2 regions of the Comamonas sp. UBA7840 genome follow, and region 2 is predicted to be linked to the other one. Evidence: predicted binding sites of a transcription regulator. Region 2 holds the regulator's gene; the other holds the start of a gene.

The links. The regulator FliA, encoded in region 2, starts transcription of late flagellar genes. The targets are predictions, from matches to a motif close to CTAAAGTTTNNNNNNNNNNNGCCGNTA.
Region 1: a site for FliA is predicted at 4,970-4,996, ahead of B3R00_RS13765 (flagellinolysin). Genes of this name have one in related genera too.

The regions. Positions count from the first base shown of each region.
Region 1 is NZ_DLTI01000034.1:106,155-114,749, reverse strand. It holds gene B3R00_RS13780 (quinone oxidoreductase family protein) at 1-424, shown strand, start outside; gene B3R00_RS13775 (NUDIX hydrolase) at 443-1,246, shown strand; gene B3R00_RS13770 (Na/Pi cotransporter family protein) at 1,347-2,999, opposite strand; gene B3R00_RS13765 (flagellinolysin) at 3,157-4,875, opposite strand; gene lspA (signal peptidase II) at 5,077-5,592, opposite strand; gene ileS (isoleucine--tRNA ligase) at 5,738-8,593, opposite strand.
Region 2 is NZ_DLTI01000016.1:44,212-52,806, reverse strand. It holds gene flgE (flagellar hook protein FlgE) at 1-399, opposite strand, end outside; gene B3R00_RS04840 (flagellar hook assembly protein FlgD) at 417-1,085, opposite strand; gene flgC (flagellar basal body rod protein FlgC) at 1,105-1,509, opposite strand; gene flgB (flagellar basal body rod protein FlgB) at 1,538-1,963, opposite strand; gene flgA (flagellar basal body P-ring formation chaperone FlgA) at 2,134-2,877, shown strand; gene flgM (flagellar biosynthesis anti-sigma factor FlgM) at 2,968-3,294, shown strand; gene B3R00_RS04815 (hypothetical protein) at 3,399-3,764, shown strand; gene B3R00_RS04810 (RNA polymerase sigma factor FliA) at 3,934-4,650, opposite strand; gene B3R00_RS04805 (hypothetical protein) at 4,655-5,437, opposite strand; gene flhF (flagellar biosynthesis protein FlhF) at 5,430-6,959, opposite strand; gene flhA (flagellar biosynthesis protein FlhA) at 6,956-8,595, opposite strand, start outside.

The DNA.
Region 1 (8,595 bases), on a different contig from region 2:
TGGCGCGTCACACGCTATCAATTACAGAACGCAAGACTTTGCCGCCAGGGTGCAAGAAATTACCGGTGGGCAAGGCGTGAAGGTGGTGTATGACAGCGTGGGCAAAGACACCTGGGAAGGCTCGCTGGCTTGCCTGCGCCGTTTTGGGTTGATGGTGTCGTTTGGCAACGCATCGGGGCCGGTGCCGCCGATTAGCGTGGCCGCGTTGGCGCCCAAGGGTCTGTACCTGACACGCCCGAGCGTGTTTGTCTATGCCCATAGCCGCGAAACCACACAGGCCATGGCCGACCAATTGTTTGAAGTTGTATCCAGCGGTAAGGTCAACATCCATATTGCGCAGCGTTACGCCTTGCAGGAGGTGCGCGCTGCGCACCAGGCACTCGAGGCACGGCAAACCACGGGTTCCACGATTTTGACCGTGTGAGTCAGCACAGGAGAGATGATGAATTGGTTGGAAAAACTACGTGATGATGCCCAACGCTCCCCGGCCCAGCCGCGCATGCCACTGCTGTGGAATGGGCAGGTTATCGGCACGGTGGCGCAAGGCTTTTTGGAAAGTGTGGACGTAGATTTTCTGCGCGGGCAACGCATTACTTTCACCCACAAGAAAACCCCCGGGCTGGGCGAGGCGTGGAGCTTCGTCGCACCCGATGCCAGTTTTGGCCTCAACGCCTTGGCCCAGCTGCTGCGTGAAAAAGGGCGCAGCGGCCCGTGGCGCGATGAGCAAATTGCAGTTTGCACGCCCCAGGGGCAGCGCGTGGCTACCGTCGAGCGTGGTGCCGTGCGGGTGCTGGGTGTGAGCACGCATGCCGTGCATCTGGTGGGCTTGACCGCTGACGGGCGCATGTGGGTGCAGCAGCGCAGCAAAAAAAAGCCCAACCACCCCAACAAATGGGACACGCTGATGGGCGGCATGGTGTCGGCCGCTGACACGCTGGAGCAAGCGCTGGCGCGCGAAACCTATGAGGAGGCGGGCCTGGATGTGGCGCAGCTGCAGCAATTGCGGCATGGCGGCCATGTGGCGTTTGCTTGCCCCAGCGATGAAGTCAAAGGGGGCGTGGCTTACATGCGTGAGCGCATTGACTGGTTCAGCGCTGTGGTGCCGGATGGCCTGGAGCCCCGCAACCAAGATGGTGAAGTACAGCAATTTCAGTGCATTGACCTGCCCACCCTGATGCAGTGGCTGGAGCAAGGCCTGTTCACCCCGGAAGCCACCTTGGTGCTGGCCGACTATCTGGATTTGTGACGCTGCTTGCACGGCCGGCCCTGGCCGTCATAAAAAAAGCCGCTGATTCAGCGGCTTTTTTGGTGGCAGCGCATGCGGGCAAGCGCTGCTCGGAGAGGGTTTAACGGTGCTCCAAAGGCTCACGCAGGCGGCTGGGTGCCAGCGCGCCAGCGGATTCCAAAATCGGGTAGGCCACCGAGCACAGCAGTGAGTTGATGCGCTTGAGGTCACTGATCAAGTCAATGTGCAGCGAGCTGGTCTCAATGCTTTGTACCGTGTTGTCCGACAGGCGATCCAGGTGGGTGGCAGAGTAGGCCAGCTCCAGATCACGGAAGCGCGCCTTTTCTTCCAGCAGTTTTTGTGCGTCGCGCACATTACCGTTCAAGAACACGCTCATGGCCAGACGCAAGTTAGCCACTAGGTGGTCGTGCATGCGGTTGATCTCTTCCAGCCCCGCTTGGGAAAACTGGCGCCCCTTTTTGATCTTCTTGTCTTCCACGTCCTGCAGCACGCGCTCCACCAAGTCGCCCACCTGCTCCATATTGATCGTGAAGCTGATGATGTCGGTCCAGCGGCGGCCTTCCTTCTCGTCCAGTTCGGCACGCGAAATTTTGGTCATGTAGTACTTGATGGCGGAGTACAAATCGTCCACTTCATCATCGAGCTTGCGCAGGTCTTCAGCCAGCTTCTGGTCATCGGTTTGCCACACGCGCTTGAGGCCCAGCAGCATGGATTCGACCACGTCGGCCTGGTGCAGTGCTTCACGGGCCGCGCACGAGATGGCCAGCGATGGGGTGCTCAGCGCCGATGCATCCAGATGGTGGGGGCGGCTGGTAGAGGGCGACGCCACCTGCACGGGCAAGATTTTTTCCACGATGAAGGCGATGCGCCCGGTGAGCAAAATGCACACCATGGCCACCACCGTATTGAATGCCAGGTGGAACAGCACCACCAAGGTGCCCACATCGGGGGCCACGGCGCGCATGTACGTATGCCAGGGGCCAATCAGGGGGATCATCAGCACCACGCCCACCATCTTGAACATCAGATTGCCCAAGGGCACTTGGCGGGTTTGGACATTGGCCTTCAGCGTGGTCAGCACCGCCAGCAAACCGCTGCCCAGGTTGGCACCAATCACCAGCCCCAGGGCCACATCCACCGGAATACCGCCTGAGGCGGCCAATGTGGCCACCAGCAGCACGGTGGCCAAGCTGGAATAAGAAATGATGGAGATGATGGCGCCAGTGAGCACCTCCATGGTGATGTCACTGGTCAAAGCCTCCAGCAGCGTCAGCATGGTGGGGCTTTGGGTCAGGACGGTGGTGGATTCAGTGATCAGGCGCAGCGCCAGCAGCATCAAGCCCAGGCCAATAAAAACACGACCTACACGCCCTGCGGTGGTGTCCTGGCGTGAGATGAACATCACCACGCCCACAAAAATAAACAGCGGTGACAGCCACGACAAATCCAGCGAGAAAACCACAGCCATCACGCTGGTGCCCACATCCGCGCCCAGCATCACGGCCAGCGCCGCAGTGAGGGAGACCATGCCCTGGCCCACAAACGACGAGACGATCAGCGCCGTTGCCGTGCTGGACTGCACGATGGCAGTGACCCCGATCCCTGAAAGCACTGCTTTGAGCCGGTTGCTTACCCCACGCGAAATAAATTGGCGCAAATTCGCCCCGAAAACGCGCAAAACGCCGGTGCGGACCAGTTGGGTGCCCCAAACCAAGAGGGCAATAGCGGCTAAAAGATTCAGTAAATGCTTCATGGATGCTCGACAAAGGAGCTTGGGAATATACGCCGCATACAGCAACGTAGTGCGATTCAGATGCAATAACGCACGACAGGGTGCGATTTGTATACAGGGTGTTCCTGTAGGCATAAAAAAAGCAGGCTTTGTGCCTGCTTTTTTTATGGGAGCGCAGTTAGCGCAATAACGAAAGCACTTGCTGTGGGAGTTGATTAGCTTGCGCAACCATGGCCGTTCCTGCTTGTTGCAGGATTTGCGTACGGCTGAGGTTGGCTGTTTCAACGGCAAAGTCTGCATCCATGATTCTGCTGCGGCTGGCGGATGCGTTTTCGCTACTGATATCGAGGGTAGCAATGATGTTTTCAAAGCGAGACATCAAGGCACCCATCGAACCGCGCTGGCTGCTGACATAGTCAATCGCATTGTCCAGAAGCACCATGGCGGATCTGGAGCTACTGGCAGTGCTTACGTCCAAGGACTCAATCCCTAGAGAACCCAAATTCATGCTGCCCACATTGGTGTAGACAAAGTCGCCAGCATTTGCTCCTACCTGGAAGCCCATGACTTGCCCCAGGCTGGTGCCTGAAGGAATGCTTTCCCAGTTGGCTGCAAACCGGTTCATGGTGTTGCTGCTCAGCGTAGAGTCAGGCGCCACGCTGTTAGCCCCAGCTCTGACCGTGCCGCCATCTGCATCTGCGCCACCGATGCCACCAGTGTCTGCATTGCTGAGGTTGAGCAATGCATCTCTGGCCACTGGGTCGGCAAACAAGGCGGTGATTTTTCCTTGCAGATCTGTGGTCAGTGAGTAGGTGGAGGTGGTGCCACTGGCCGATGAGATGGTGGCCTGGACCGCAGCCTCCAGTGTTACGTGGTTGGTGTTCTGTAACTGTTGCAGCAACCCTGCAATACCATCGCTGACACCATTGGCTTTGAGCTCTTCGTGCAGCACACGGGTGGCGATGTAGCCAAAGCCATAGCTGTTGTTATCACTGCCCCATGTGTCGGCGATGCTTTTGCTGGAGATGTTGTTCCACCCCCCCGGACTTTGCACAATGCCTTGAACGCGGCTGTCAGCGCCGTAGACAAATTCAGCGACCCCTTCGGTCAGCCATGTATTGTTACCTGCTTTGAGCGAGCCCCAGCTCTGTCCTTTGGCCATGACGGCATGCACCATTTCGTGGGCAATGGTCTGGATAGCCTCGGTTTCATCGATGTCTTTGAAATCTGCCAAATCGATGTTGAGCGTAATGCTGTTGCCAGGGCCACTGGTTGGAACCGCAGACCCTACCGAGGCGAGCACGTTGTACTTGCCGTCGGTGAAAGTGGTCAGGTTGACGCGCATGCCTTCGCCCGCAGGGGCTTCAATCCCGTAGCGGTCTTTGACTAACTGTTCGGCATGAGCCAGCCAGCCATCCCGGAGTTTTTGCATCACCACATACGCATCGGGATTGCCTCCAGCCACAGGGGAGCGGCTTTGGTCAAACACCTTCAGTCCATTGAACTTAGTGGTAAGACCTACCCGGTCAATTTCTTGTTTGAGTTGAGATACTTCAGCTTGCAGGGCCTTGCGGTCTTGCGCCGAGTTGGTGGCATTGGCAGATTGCACCGCAATTTCACGCATACGCTGCAGCATGTCAGTGATTTTGCTGCTGGCGCCTTCAGCTGTTTGGAGCAGTGAAATGCCATCGTTGGCATTTCTTGCTGCCTGATTCATGCCTCGAATTTGGCTGTTCATTCTCTCCGCGATGGCTAGGCCTGCAGCATCGTCTTTGGCGGAGTTCACACGTAACCCGCTAGAAAGCCTTTGCATGGAAGTCGCTAAGCTGCTTTGACTGCTGCTCAGCATCCTCTGTGCATTGATCGAGGCAAGATTGGTATTGATTCCCATAGTCATGGGGGAGAACCTCTTGCGTGAAAGTTGCAACCACATCGCCGCAATGCGGCGCGCACTCAGCTTGCTACATGTGTATGCAGCAGGCCTGAATGCATTTCGGCACTTTGTATCAAAACTGAAATATTTCGTAATCGGTGGGGCGTCTTACGGCGAGGCGCAAAAAAGCCCGCAGTAGCGGGCTATGTAAACATGTTTGGGTGCTTATTGTTTGGCGCGGCGGGCACGCAAAATTTCATCCAGGATCAGGCTGGCTGCGCCAATGCAAATGGCAATATCGGCCACGTTGAAGGCTGGGTAGTGGGCGCCGCGCCAGTGAAAATCCAGGAAATCCACCACATAGCCGTGCTGCAGGCGGTCGATCACATTGCCCAGGGCGCCGCCCAAAATGCTGGCAATCGAGAAGCAGAAAAACTTTTGCTGCGGGTGTTTGCGCAGCTGCCAGATGATGAGCACGGTGGCTACAGCGCCAATGCCCACAAACAGCCAGCGCTGCCAGCCGCCGTGGTCGGCCAAGAAGCTGAACGCCGCACCGGTATTGTGCGCACGCACGATGTTGAAGAAGCTGGTGACCGGGGTCCAGTCACCGTATTCAAAGAAACTCAAAATCCACTGTTTGGTGAATTGGTCGAGCCCCACCAGCAGGGCTGCCCAGACCAGCCAGGGCCAATAAGCAGGCTTGCGGGTCATACCAGGGGAGATAGAAGCCGGAGAACGCATGGCGTGCCTTTGAGAGGTAAGGGCAGAAAAATATAGCTGATCGCGCTTGTATCCATTGGCTTTTCATATAAAAACATATTGAAACCTAATAAATACAAGCGCTAGGCGCTCCCTTTTTGAAAGAGCGCCGCAGCCCACACAAGGCTTAGGCCTTGGTGCGCACTTCACCTTCGCCGTGCAGATTGCTGTCGCAGCGGCCGCAGAGGGTGGGGTGCGCGGGGTTGACGCCCACGTCGTCACGGTAGTGCCAGCAGCGCTCGCACTTGGCGTGTTCGCTGGCCTGGACGCTGGTGGCCAGCGCCTCACCGGCGACCGCCTGCGCGGCCGAGGTGATGAAGACAAACTTCAGGTCCTCGCCCAACGACTGCAGCAGGGCCAGATCTTCGGGCTCGGCGGTCAGCGTGACTTCGGCCTGCAGGGATGAGCCCACGGCGCCGGTGCCGCGCACCACTTCGATGTCCTTGTTGACCTGGTTGCGGATTTCGCAGATGCGGTTCCACTTGGCCAGCAGCGCTTCGTCGCCAGCGGGCAGCGTGGTGAACTGCTCCAGGAAAATGGATTCGCTGTGGCCCACGATCTTCCACGCTTCTTCGGCCGTGAACGACAGGAAGGGCGCCATCCAGCGCAGCAGCGCATGGGTGATCTGGTGCAGCGCAGTCTGTGCCGAGCGGCGCGCCAGACTCTTAGGCGCGCTGGTGTACAGGCGGTCTTTCAACACGTCCAGGTAAAAGCCCCCCAGGTCTTCCGAGCAGAACAGCTGGATCTTGGCGACCACGGGGTGGAATTCGTAGACCTTGTAGTGGCCCAGAATGTCTTGTTGCAGCTGGGCCGCACGCGCCAGCGCGTACTGGTCGATTTCCAGCAGGTCGTCGTAAGCCACGGCATCGGTGGCAACGTCAAAGTCGCTGGTGTTGGCCAGCAAAAAGCGCAGCGTGTTGCGGATGCGGCGGTAGGCATCCACGACGCGGGCCAGGATCTTGTCGTCAATACCCAGGTCGCCCGAGTAGTCGGTCGAGGCCACCCACAGGCGGATGATTTCTGCGCCCATTTTGCTGGAGACGTCCTGCGGCGCCACGGTGTTGCCCAGCGACTTGGACATCTTCTTGCCCTGGCCGTCCACGGTGAAGCCGTGGGTCAGCAGGCCGCGGTACGGCGCGCGGCCAAAGATGGCGCTGGCCAGCAGCAGCGAAGAGTGGAACCAGCCGCGGTGCTGATCGTGCCCTTCCAGGTACAGATCGGCCTCGGGGCCGTGGTCATGGTGGTGGCCGGTGTGCGAGCCGCGCAGCACGTGCCAGAAGGTGGAGCCGGAGTCGAACCACACTTCCAGAATGTCGGTGCTCTTGGTGTAGAGCTTGGCTTCTTCAGCGCCCAGGATTTCCTCGGTGGTCACGCGGCTCCAAGCCTCGATACCGCCTTGCTCGATCATGGCAGCGGCCTGGTCGATGATCTCCATGGTGCGCGGGTGCAGCGCGCCCGTGTCCACATGCAGGAAGAAGGGGATGGGCACACCCCACGAACGCTGGCGCGAGATGCACCAGTCCGGGCGGCCCGCGATCATGGCGCGTAGGCGGTCCTTGCCGTTTTCGGGGTAGAAGTTGGTGGCTTCAATGGCCTCCAGCGCGATCTGGCGCAGGGTTTTTTCGGGCTTTTGCGCAGGGTCGGTGAACACGCCTTCGCCCTCGTCCATGCGAATGAACCACTGGGCGGCGGCACGGTAGATGACGGGCGTTTTGTGGCGCCAGCAGTGCGGGTAGCTGTGGGTCAGGCCGGTGGTATCCATCAGGCGATTGGCCACCTTCAGGGCGTCCAGAATCACGGGCACAGCCTTCCAGATGTGCTGGCCGCCAAACAGGGGCAGATCAGCCGCATACACGCCGTTGCCGGTCACGGGGTTCAGGATGTCCTTGTAGTCCAGCCCGTTGGCCACGCAGGAGTTGAAGTCGTCCACCCCGTATGCAGGCGACGAGTGCACGATACCGGTACCGTCTTCAGCGGTGGCGTATTCGGCCAGGTACACGGGCGAGATGCGGTCATAGCCCTTGTCCACGTGCGCCAGCGGGTGCTTGAAGGGCATGTGGTCGAGCTGTTTGCCCTGGGCGGTGGCGACCACGGTGCCTTCAATCTTCCAGCGTGCCAGGCACTTTTCGACCAGTGCCGAAGCCAGCACCAGCAGACCGCGCTCGGTATCGACCAGGCTGTATTCCAGATCGGGGTTGACGTTCAGCGCTTGGTTGGCGGGAATGGTCCACGCCGTGGTGGTCCAGATCACCACAAACGCTTCTTTGTTCAGCGATGGCAGGCCAAAGGCCGCTGCCAGCTTGGCCGGGTCGGCGGCAGGGAACATCACGTCCAGCGTCTGCGACTGCTTGTCGGCGTATTCGATTTCAAACTCGGCCAGCGAGGAGGCGCAGTCAAAGCACCAGTACACGGGCTTGAGGCCGCGGTAGACAAAACCGCGCTCCATGACCTTTTTGAGCGCACGCAGCTCGTTGGCTTCGTTCGCGTAGTTCATGGTCTTGTAGGGGTGATCCCAGTCACCCAGCACGCCCAGGCGCTTGAAGTCCGCCATCTGCTGTGCGATCTGCTCGGTGGCAAAGGCACGGCTCTTGGCCTGCATTTCGTCGCGGGGCAGGTTGCGGCCATGCAGTTTTTCGATGGCGTTTTCAATTGGTAGGCCGTGGCAGTCCCAGCCGGGGGCGTACAGCGCGTCAAAGCCTTCGAGCTGGCGGCTCTTGACGATCATGTCCTTCAAAATCTTGTTCACCGCATGGCCGATGTGCAACTTGCCATTCGCGTAGGGCGGGCCGTCGTGCAGGATGAACTTGGGTGCCCCACTGCGGGCATCGCGCAGCTTCTTGTAAATGCCCTGCTCATCCCACTCCTTGGCCCAGGCGGGCTCGCGCTTGGGCAGGTCGCCGCGCATGGGGAAGGGGGTGTCGGGCATATTCAGCGTGGCGCGGTAGGCGGACGCTTCGGGCTTGTTCGATTTCTGTTCAGACATGG
Region 2 (8,595 bases):
CACGCCAGTGTCCGGATTGATTGCATAGCCTTGCACTTTATCGCCGTTGACGGTGACCAGCTCGCCGGATTTGTTCAGTTGGAACGCGCCGTTGCGGGTGTAAGCAGTGCCGGTGCCGGTTTGCACGACAAAGAAGCCATCGCCATTGATCGCCATATCCAGGCCATTGGCGCTGGGGGTAATCACACCTTGGGTGAACTGTTGCGAAACGGCGGCCACGCTCACACCGATGCCGGTGTTGTTGGTGCTGGCGGCACCCATGGCGCTGGCGACCATTTCATTGAATTCAGCGCGGGAATTCTTGAAACCCACGGTGTTGCTGTTGGCGATGTTGTGGCCAATGACGTCCAGGTTTTTGCTGGAAGCGTTCAGGCCGGAAAGTCCGTGATGGAAACCCATGATTAGCTCCTACGAATTTAGAACACAGCCTTGACGCTGTTGTAGTTAACGCTGCTGCCATTAGCCAGCTCAAGCATGAGCGAACCATTGCTGATGCTGGTGGCAACCACGGCGTTGGGGGACAGGGTGGTGGCTTTGACGGTGGCATCGCCATTGGTGGCGGTGACCTTGAAGCGCAGATCCATGTTGTCGCCGGTGTAGTTGCTGCCGTCCCATGTAAAGTAGTTGCGACCGGAGGCTGCAGTGCCCAGATCCATGGTGTCTACCAACTGGCCGGAAGCGGTAGTGATGGTGACGGTGACATTGGCGGCAGAGCCTTCCAAGTCAAAGCCTGCAGTGCCGCTCAGACGGGTGCTGCCGTCTTCGTTTTGCGAGGCAGCCAGACCCAGCTGGTTGCCTTCGGAGAGCACAGTGTGGCCAATCATGGACGCGCCCTGCAGCATTTGCATGGACGAGAACTGGTTGGTCACGCTGGAGACGGTGTCGTTGAGCTTCTCGATGCCGCTGACGGTGCTGATTTGCGCCATCTGCGAGGTCATCTGTGCGTTGTCCATGGGGCTGGTGGGATCTTGGTTTTTGAGCTGGGCAACCAGCAAAGTCAAAAACTGATCCTGCATATCGGCAGCCGATGTGGCGCTGCCAGCTTTGTTTGCGGACGAGGTGGTGTTGGATACGCCGGAAATCATGTGCGCCTACTTTCTGTACTTATTGGCCCAGCTGCAGTGTTTTGAGCAGCAGCGACTTGGCGGTGTTCATGACTTCCACGTTGTTCTGGTACGAACGGGAAGCCGAGATCATGTTGACCATCTCATCGACGGCATTGACGTTGGAGTGGGTGACGTAGCCTTGTTCATCGGCCAGCGGGTGCTCAGGGTTGTGCACGCGGCGGCCGGGGGTGTTGTCTTCCGTGATGTCTTTGACCTTCACTCCTGCAGAGCCCTCGGGGCCCATGGGGTGGGTTTGGAAGACGACTTGGCGAGCCTTGTACGACTCGCCATCGGGGCCGGCGACGGCATCCACGTTGGCCAAGTTGGAGGCCACCACGTTCAAGCGCTGCGATTGCGCGCTGATGGCACTGCCTGAAACGCTGAAGATAGAAAACATAGACATGGCTGTTACTTCCTTGTGTCAGTGCGACTTACTGGCCAGTGATGGCGCTGAGCATGGTTTTGGACTGGCCATTGAGAAAGCGCAGCGTGGCTTCATAGCGCACGGCGTTATCCACAAAGTTGGCGCGCTCGCGGTCCAGATCTACGGTGTTGTTGTCCAGGCTGGGTTGCGATGCCAGTGCATAGCCCAAAGGGCCTTTGCCATCGGTGCCGAATTTTTCGGTGGGCAAAGGCATATGCTGGGTATGCGTCGTGCTGGCAGCTTGCAAGGCTTGGCGCACGGAGCCGTTTTCGCCCTGCGCCGCCTGCAGGGTTTTGGCGAAATTGAAGTCGCGGGCTACGTAACCGGGTGTGTCGGCGTTGGCAATATTGCTGGAAATCACACGCTGGCGCTCTGCGCGCAACAGCAGCGCATCGCTGTGGAAATCCAAACGACTTGTCATTTTGTTGAGCATGTGAATCCTTGCAAGAGATGAAAACGACAACGGGCTGCACCTGACCTCGACGGACTTCGGTGCGTGCAGCGATTATGGAAATTCGGGCGTTTTGCTAAAGCGCGAAGAAAGCGGGGTTGCAGGCGTACTTTGGCGCTTAGCAGGGCGGCATCTTCTCTACAGTGCGTGTCATGGTTGATTCTGTTTTTCCGCTTTCTTTGACCGCCTCGCGCATGGCGCGTGCAGTGGTGCGCGCTGGTGTGGGTTTGCTGGTGGCCGTGAGTGCCTCGACGGTCTGGGCAGAAGATTTGGCAGACATCAGCAACCAGTGGCTGCAAGGTGCGCTGGCGCAAACGGAGGCGCAGCAAAGCATGCCGCTGCGCATGGAAGTGCAGGTGGGAAAGCTGGACCCGCGCTTGAACCTGGCCCCCTGCCTGCGCGTGGAGCCCTATCTGCCCAGCGGCAGCAAGCTGTGGGGGCGCACCCGCATAGGTATGCGTTGCGTTGAAGGCGCCAAGCCCTGGAATGTGTTCATGCCCGTGACCATCAGGGCGTTTGGCCCGGCCTGGGTGCTGGTGAACAACGTCAGCATGGGAGAGGTGCTGACCCATGAGCATGCGATGCAATCTGAGGTGGACTGGGCGGAGTCGCCGCATTCCATCATCGCGTTGCCGGATGACTGGGTCGGACAAACGGCGGCGCGCAACCTGACCGCAGGCATGGCATTGCGCCAGACCATGGTCAAAGCGCCAGAAATTTTCAAGCCCGGCGCTGGCGTGAAGGTGGTGGTGCAAGGCAGCGGGTTTGCGGTGACTTCATCGGGCAAGGCCTTGGAGAGCGGCTCGGCCGGGCAGAATGTGCGCGTTCGCATGGAGAATGGCCGCACCGTGATTGGTACCGTCAATCAGCAAGGCGAAGTCGTTGTTGCACAGTGATACAAGCTTTTGAAAGAAAATCCTCAAGTTCCTTCTTGGGCGGTCGATAGCTAGACTACAGAGCCCTTGAGCGGGCAATTGGAGTAGGAAATGAAGGTCGGACAAAATACCAACGTTGAAATGCTGGCAGCCAAGTTGCAGCAAAACGCCACACAGCAAGCCCAGCAAAGCAAGAGCGGTACCGCCAGTGAGGTGGTGCAGCAAAGCCGCGCGAATGCCGCAGGTGTACCCGTGACCGTATCGAACTCGGTGCGTTCGCTGGATCAAAATTCCAAGTCTTCGTCGGATGTGGACATGGCCAAGGTCAATGCCATCCGCGAAGCCATTGCCAACGGCACGTTCAAAGTGAACGCCAGCGTGGTGGCCGACAAGATGCTGGTCGACGCCGCAGGCCTGCTGGGCGCCAGCCGCATTTAAGTTTTCTACGGGCGCTGTGCGCCGGTGCTGGCCTTCCGACCTTCGGCCTCACTGGTGTCTAGCGCCCGAACTCCGTCTCAACCCGCTCAACAGCTGATCTCCCCATGCAACTTCGTGAAGCTCTGGAACAAATTGACGGCATGATCGACTTGGTCAATGCCTTGGTGCTGGAAAACCAGCCTGAATCCACCGAACACGCCATTCGCCAGTTGCGCGACGGCATGCAGGCCTTTGCCGGGCTGGCGCAGCGCTTTGGCCCTGAGCAATTTACGCCCGAAAACATTGCACGCATGCAAGCCATGTCCGAGCGCATGACGCAAATGCGCGGCCATATTGCCAAGGTGTCGGCGATTGCCGCGCAGCAACTGGCCGCGTTGATGCCCGAGCAGTCCATCAGCCACACGTACGGCGGCAGCAAGCAGCCGGGCAATGCCGCTTCGGTGGCGCGGCTGTATCACATCAGCGGCTAACAAGTTTTCATTACATAGCCGCTGGCGCTTGTATAGCTTGGCTTTTCATATGAAATTGTGTTGAAAGCAAGTCTAGAAAAGCGCTAACAGCTATCAAAAAATATTCTCATAAAAAAAGCGCCTTGTCAGGCGCTTTTTTTATGGTGGGTGCAAAGCCTGCTGCGGCGCTTTAGTGGGCGCGCATCTTGGTGCGCAAACGGGCCACGGCCTGGCTGTGCAGCTGGCACACGCGGGACTCGGTCACTTCCAGCACGGCGGCAATCTCCTTGAGATTCATCTCGTGCTCGTAGTACATGCCCATCACGTATTTCTCGCGCTCGGGCAGATTTTCAATCGCGGCGACCAGGGCTGCACGCATGCGCTCATCGCGCAGCATGGCGAAGGGGTCGGCAGAGGCGTCGGCCACGTAACGGTCCAAAAAGCTGCCGCCATCATCTTCACCGGGGGAGATGTCTTCCAGATAAATTAGCTGCGTGCCGCGTACTTTGGAGAGCATGGACTGGTATTCGCCCAGTTCCAGCTCCATCGCACCGGCGATTTCGGACTCTTTGGGCGCGCGCCCCAGCTCTTGCTCCAGCTTGTGGATGGCGCGCTCGATGTCTTTTTGGCCTTTGCGCGAGCTGCGGCTCATCCAGTCGTTGTCGCGCAACTCGTCCAGCATCGCGCCGCGGATGCGCTGGCTGGCAAAGGTTTCAAATTGCACACCTTGGCTAGATTCGAAGCGGGACAGGGCGTCGGCCAAACCAATCATGCCAACCTGGATCAGGTCATCGAGCTCCACGTTCGGCGGGAGCTTGGCAATCATGTGTTGTGCGATGCGACGCACCAGCGGGGCATGCTGGCGAATCAGTGCATCGCGATCCAACTGGCCATGGGCGGTGTACATGGACTCAATGGCTCCACACAGCAGACGATGAAGAAAGGGCGGAAGATCCGGCGGTGGCGGCCTCTTGGGGCGCGCACACAGTCTCCGAATGCTCCAGACATTGTAGGGCCCAGCGTTGCAGCTGGCGGGGCTGCAGGGGATCGAACTGCTCGGACAAGGGCTCAGTATGCAAATGGTGCATGGCGCACTGTGACAGCGACTTGAGCACCGTATCCAGGCCATAACCGGCAGGGCGCATGGCGACCAAGCGCGGCATCAGGCCACAGCCGATGAACATGTGCTTGAGCGCACGGTAGCTGCTCAGCACATTGCGTGACTGCGCAGGCACCAGCTGAATGGGGGTGTGCGTGCAGCCTTGCAGCATGCCAGACAGCAGCGGTGCGGGTGCCCATAGCACCACCAGCGCATGGTTGCGTACGTAGCGGTAGAGCAAATCCAGCGGGCGCTCGCCCGTGATGGAGGCTTTGTGCTGCAGCTGTACCATGCCGCGTGCGGCAGGCAATGTGGCCACGCTCAGTGGGTTGTGCAGGTCTGCCGCCAGCGCACTGAAGGCATAGCCCTGGCGCGGTTGCAACATGTCTTGCAGGCCGGGGGCTGCATCGGATTCCTGTTCTGTGCCATCCAAGACCACCACCGGGTAGCCTTGCTGCTGCAGGTGCGCGCAGGCCATCCACACGGCGGTAGCGTCTGCGTTGTCGCCCGATGGCACCACGGGCAGCACACGCAGCGACGACTGCGCGCCTTGCCAGTGCAAGCCTGTTCCTTGGTGCCATGCGTTCTCAAGCATGCAGCGCTCCGTGGGCTGTGCCCGACGAGGATTCGGTGAAGTAAAAGTCCATGTCCAGCGTGGAAGGGTCAAACGCGGATTTGGTGTGCGCCCGCATGGAGGTGGCAACCAACTCGTTGGCATGGGCGCGGGCAAAATCTTCCGGCACGCGCTGGCCATTGGTGATGCCGCGCAGCACCAGCTGGTGGCGAATCAGCGCGTCCAGGGCCGGGGCCAGTTTGACGGCCTCATCCACCTTGGAGAGGATGGCTTGTTTGCAGCCCACGCGCTTGAAGGCCGCCAGGGCCTCGTCCAGCGTGTCGCCGTGCGCGCCGGCGTTGGCCACCAGCAAGCGCTCAATGCCTGGCAGGTCCAGCACTTCCAGAATGTCGTCCTTGCGCGGGTCGCGCGGCGCCACACCGGTGGTGTCGATGATGACCATTTTTTTGCCCGCCAGCAGGCCCAGCAAATCTTGCAGCGCGGCCTTGTCGTGTGCCAGGTGGGCCACCACGCCCAGCATGCGACCATAGGCTCGCAGCTGCTCGTGGCCGCCGACGCGGTAGGTGTCCAGGGTAATCAGGCCCACGCTGTTGGGGCCGTGCTTGGCCGCGCACAGCGCAGCCAGCTTGGCGGCGGTGGTGGTTTTACCCACACCGGTGGAGCCCACCAGCGCAAACACACCGCCCTTGTCCCAGATCGGCGCATCGGCGCTGTCGGTGCGCAGATTGCGCTCCAGCACCTTGACCAGCCACTTCATGGCCTCGGCAGGGCCGGCGTCTTGCGGCAGGCGTTCCATGATGGTGCGCGACAGGGCGGGCGAGTAGCCGGAGCGAATCAGCTTGAGCATCAGGTTGCTGTGCAGCGGATTGGCGCGGGTCTGGTTCATCCAGGTCAGGGTGTTGAAGCGCTCTTCAATCAGCTCCTTGACGGATTGCAGCTCGTTCAGCAAGGCAGGCGTGGCTGCCGGTGCCGCCATCGCCGTCTTGCGGGGCTGCTCTGTGGGCAGCTCCACGGCCAAGCCACGCAGCGGGTTGTGCTTGATCACGGAAGGCGCCTTGGGCAGCGGCGCGTTGTCACGCACGGCGTCCAGACGGTTTTTGCGTGCAAACGTGGGCATGGCTTGCGGGGCGACTTCGCCGCTCATCTCTTCATTGCGGCGGCGCAGCATGCGCTCGCGCACATAGTCCTGGAAAGACAGGGTGCTCATGGCCAGTTGCTCGGTGTCCTCTGCCACGCTTTGGCGTGGATTGGCCTTGACCACGGGCTTGGACTGCAGCAGCGCATCCATGCGCAAAGGCGCCTTGGGGGCTTGCTTGGGCGCACGGGTTTCATCCGCTTCGCGCGCCTGGATGGCGGCCATCAGGCCGGGGCTGGTCTGGCTGCCTTGGTCCAGCTGGCCCAGTGCATCTTCTGCGGTGGCCATGACTTCTACGCCGCCGGGCGTAGGGCGATTGGACAAAATCAGGGTGTGGTCACCGAAAACGGCACGCGCCTTGTCCAGGGCCTCACGGGCAGTGGGGGCTATGAAGCGTTGGATGTTCATGCGTTTGCACCTTTAAGAATGGGGCCGATGCGGATGGTGTGGGTCTCGGGGATCTCGCTGTGCGCCAGCACTTGGAGACGCGGAGCCACACGGCGCACCAGGCGTGCGATGGCGTTGCGAATGGCGTCCGGCACCAGCAAGCAAGCGGGCAGGCCCAGCTCTTCTTGCTTGTTGGCGACTTCGGCCGCGCGTTGGGTCAGCAGGTCTGCCACACCGGGGTCTAAGGAGGGCGCTTGGGGGTTGGCCAGGGCTTGCACCAGCAGGCGCTCCAGGCCGGGTTCAATCGCAATCACATTCAACTCACGGGTGGGGCCGTAGATCTGCTGCACGATGGCAGGTGCCAGTGCAATGCGCACGCGGCGGGCCAGCTCTACGGGGTCTTGGGTCTGTGTGGCGTGCTCGGCCAGTGTCTCGATGATGGTGCGAATGTCACGGATGTGCACAGCATCCTCCAGCAACAGCTGGAGTACTTTCTGGAACGCAGTGATGGACACCATTTTGGGAATAACTTCTTCGATCAACTTGGGCGCGGTTTTCGCCACGTGCTCCACCAGTTGTTGCACCTCGTTACGGCTCAACAGCTTGGCAGCATGCATTTGCATCAAGTGTGACAAATGTGTCGCCATCACAGTTTCCGAATCAACGACGGTAAAACCAGCCATTTGTGCCGCTTCCTTTTGGCGCTCGTCGATCCAGTGCGCGGGCAGGCCAAAGGCAGGGTCGGTCGTGGGTGTGCCAATCAGCGGCGTGGTGATGCCACCGGGGTTGATCGCCAGGTACATGCCAGGGAAGGCTTCGCCTTCGCCCACCATCACGCCGCGCAGCGTCAGGCGATAGGCGCTGGGCTTGAGCTCCAGGTTGTCACGCACATGCACGGCGGGGGGCAAAAAGCCCACTTCCTGCGCAAACTTGCGGCGCACGCCCTTGATGCGGGTGAGCAAGTCGCCCTGGCGCTTTTTGTCGACCAGTGCAATCAGGCGGTAACCCAGCTCCAGGCCCAGCAAGTCCACAGGCTGCAGGTCGTCCCAGGTGGCTTCGGTGTCTTGCTGCGGCGCAGCCAGTGCGCCGGGCGTGGGAGCTTCGGTCGTGCCTGCCTTGCCTTGCTCTGCCTGCTTTTGGGTCTTGCGGTACACCGTCCATGCGCCGTAGCCAAATAAAGCGCCCATCGCCAAGAACACGGTGTGGGGCATGTTGGGGATCAGGCCCAGCATGATCAAGATGGCCGAGGTAATGGCCAGCGCGCGGGGCGAGGCCATCATCTGGTTGGAAATTTGCTTGCCGGTGTTGTTGTCTTTGCCTACGCGCGAGATCACCATGGCGGATGCCACCGAGATCAGCAGGGCAGGAATCTGGGCCACCAGCGCATCACCAACGGCCAGCAAGACGTAGCTGTTGGCGGCGTCACCTGCACTCAGGCCGTGCTGTGCCATGCCGATGATAAAACCACCGACGATGGTGATGATCAAAATCAAAATGCCGGCCATCGCGTCGCCGCGCACAAATTTGGAGGCGCCGTCCATCGAGCCAAAGAAGTTCGCTTCTTCTTGCACTTCGGCACGGCGGCGCTTGGCTTCTGCTTCGTCAATCAGGCCCGCGTTCAAGTCCGCATCCACGGCCATTTGCTTGCCGGGCATGG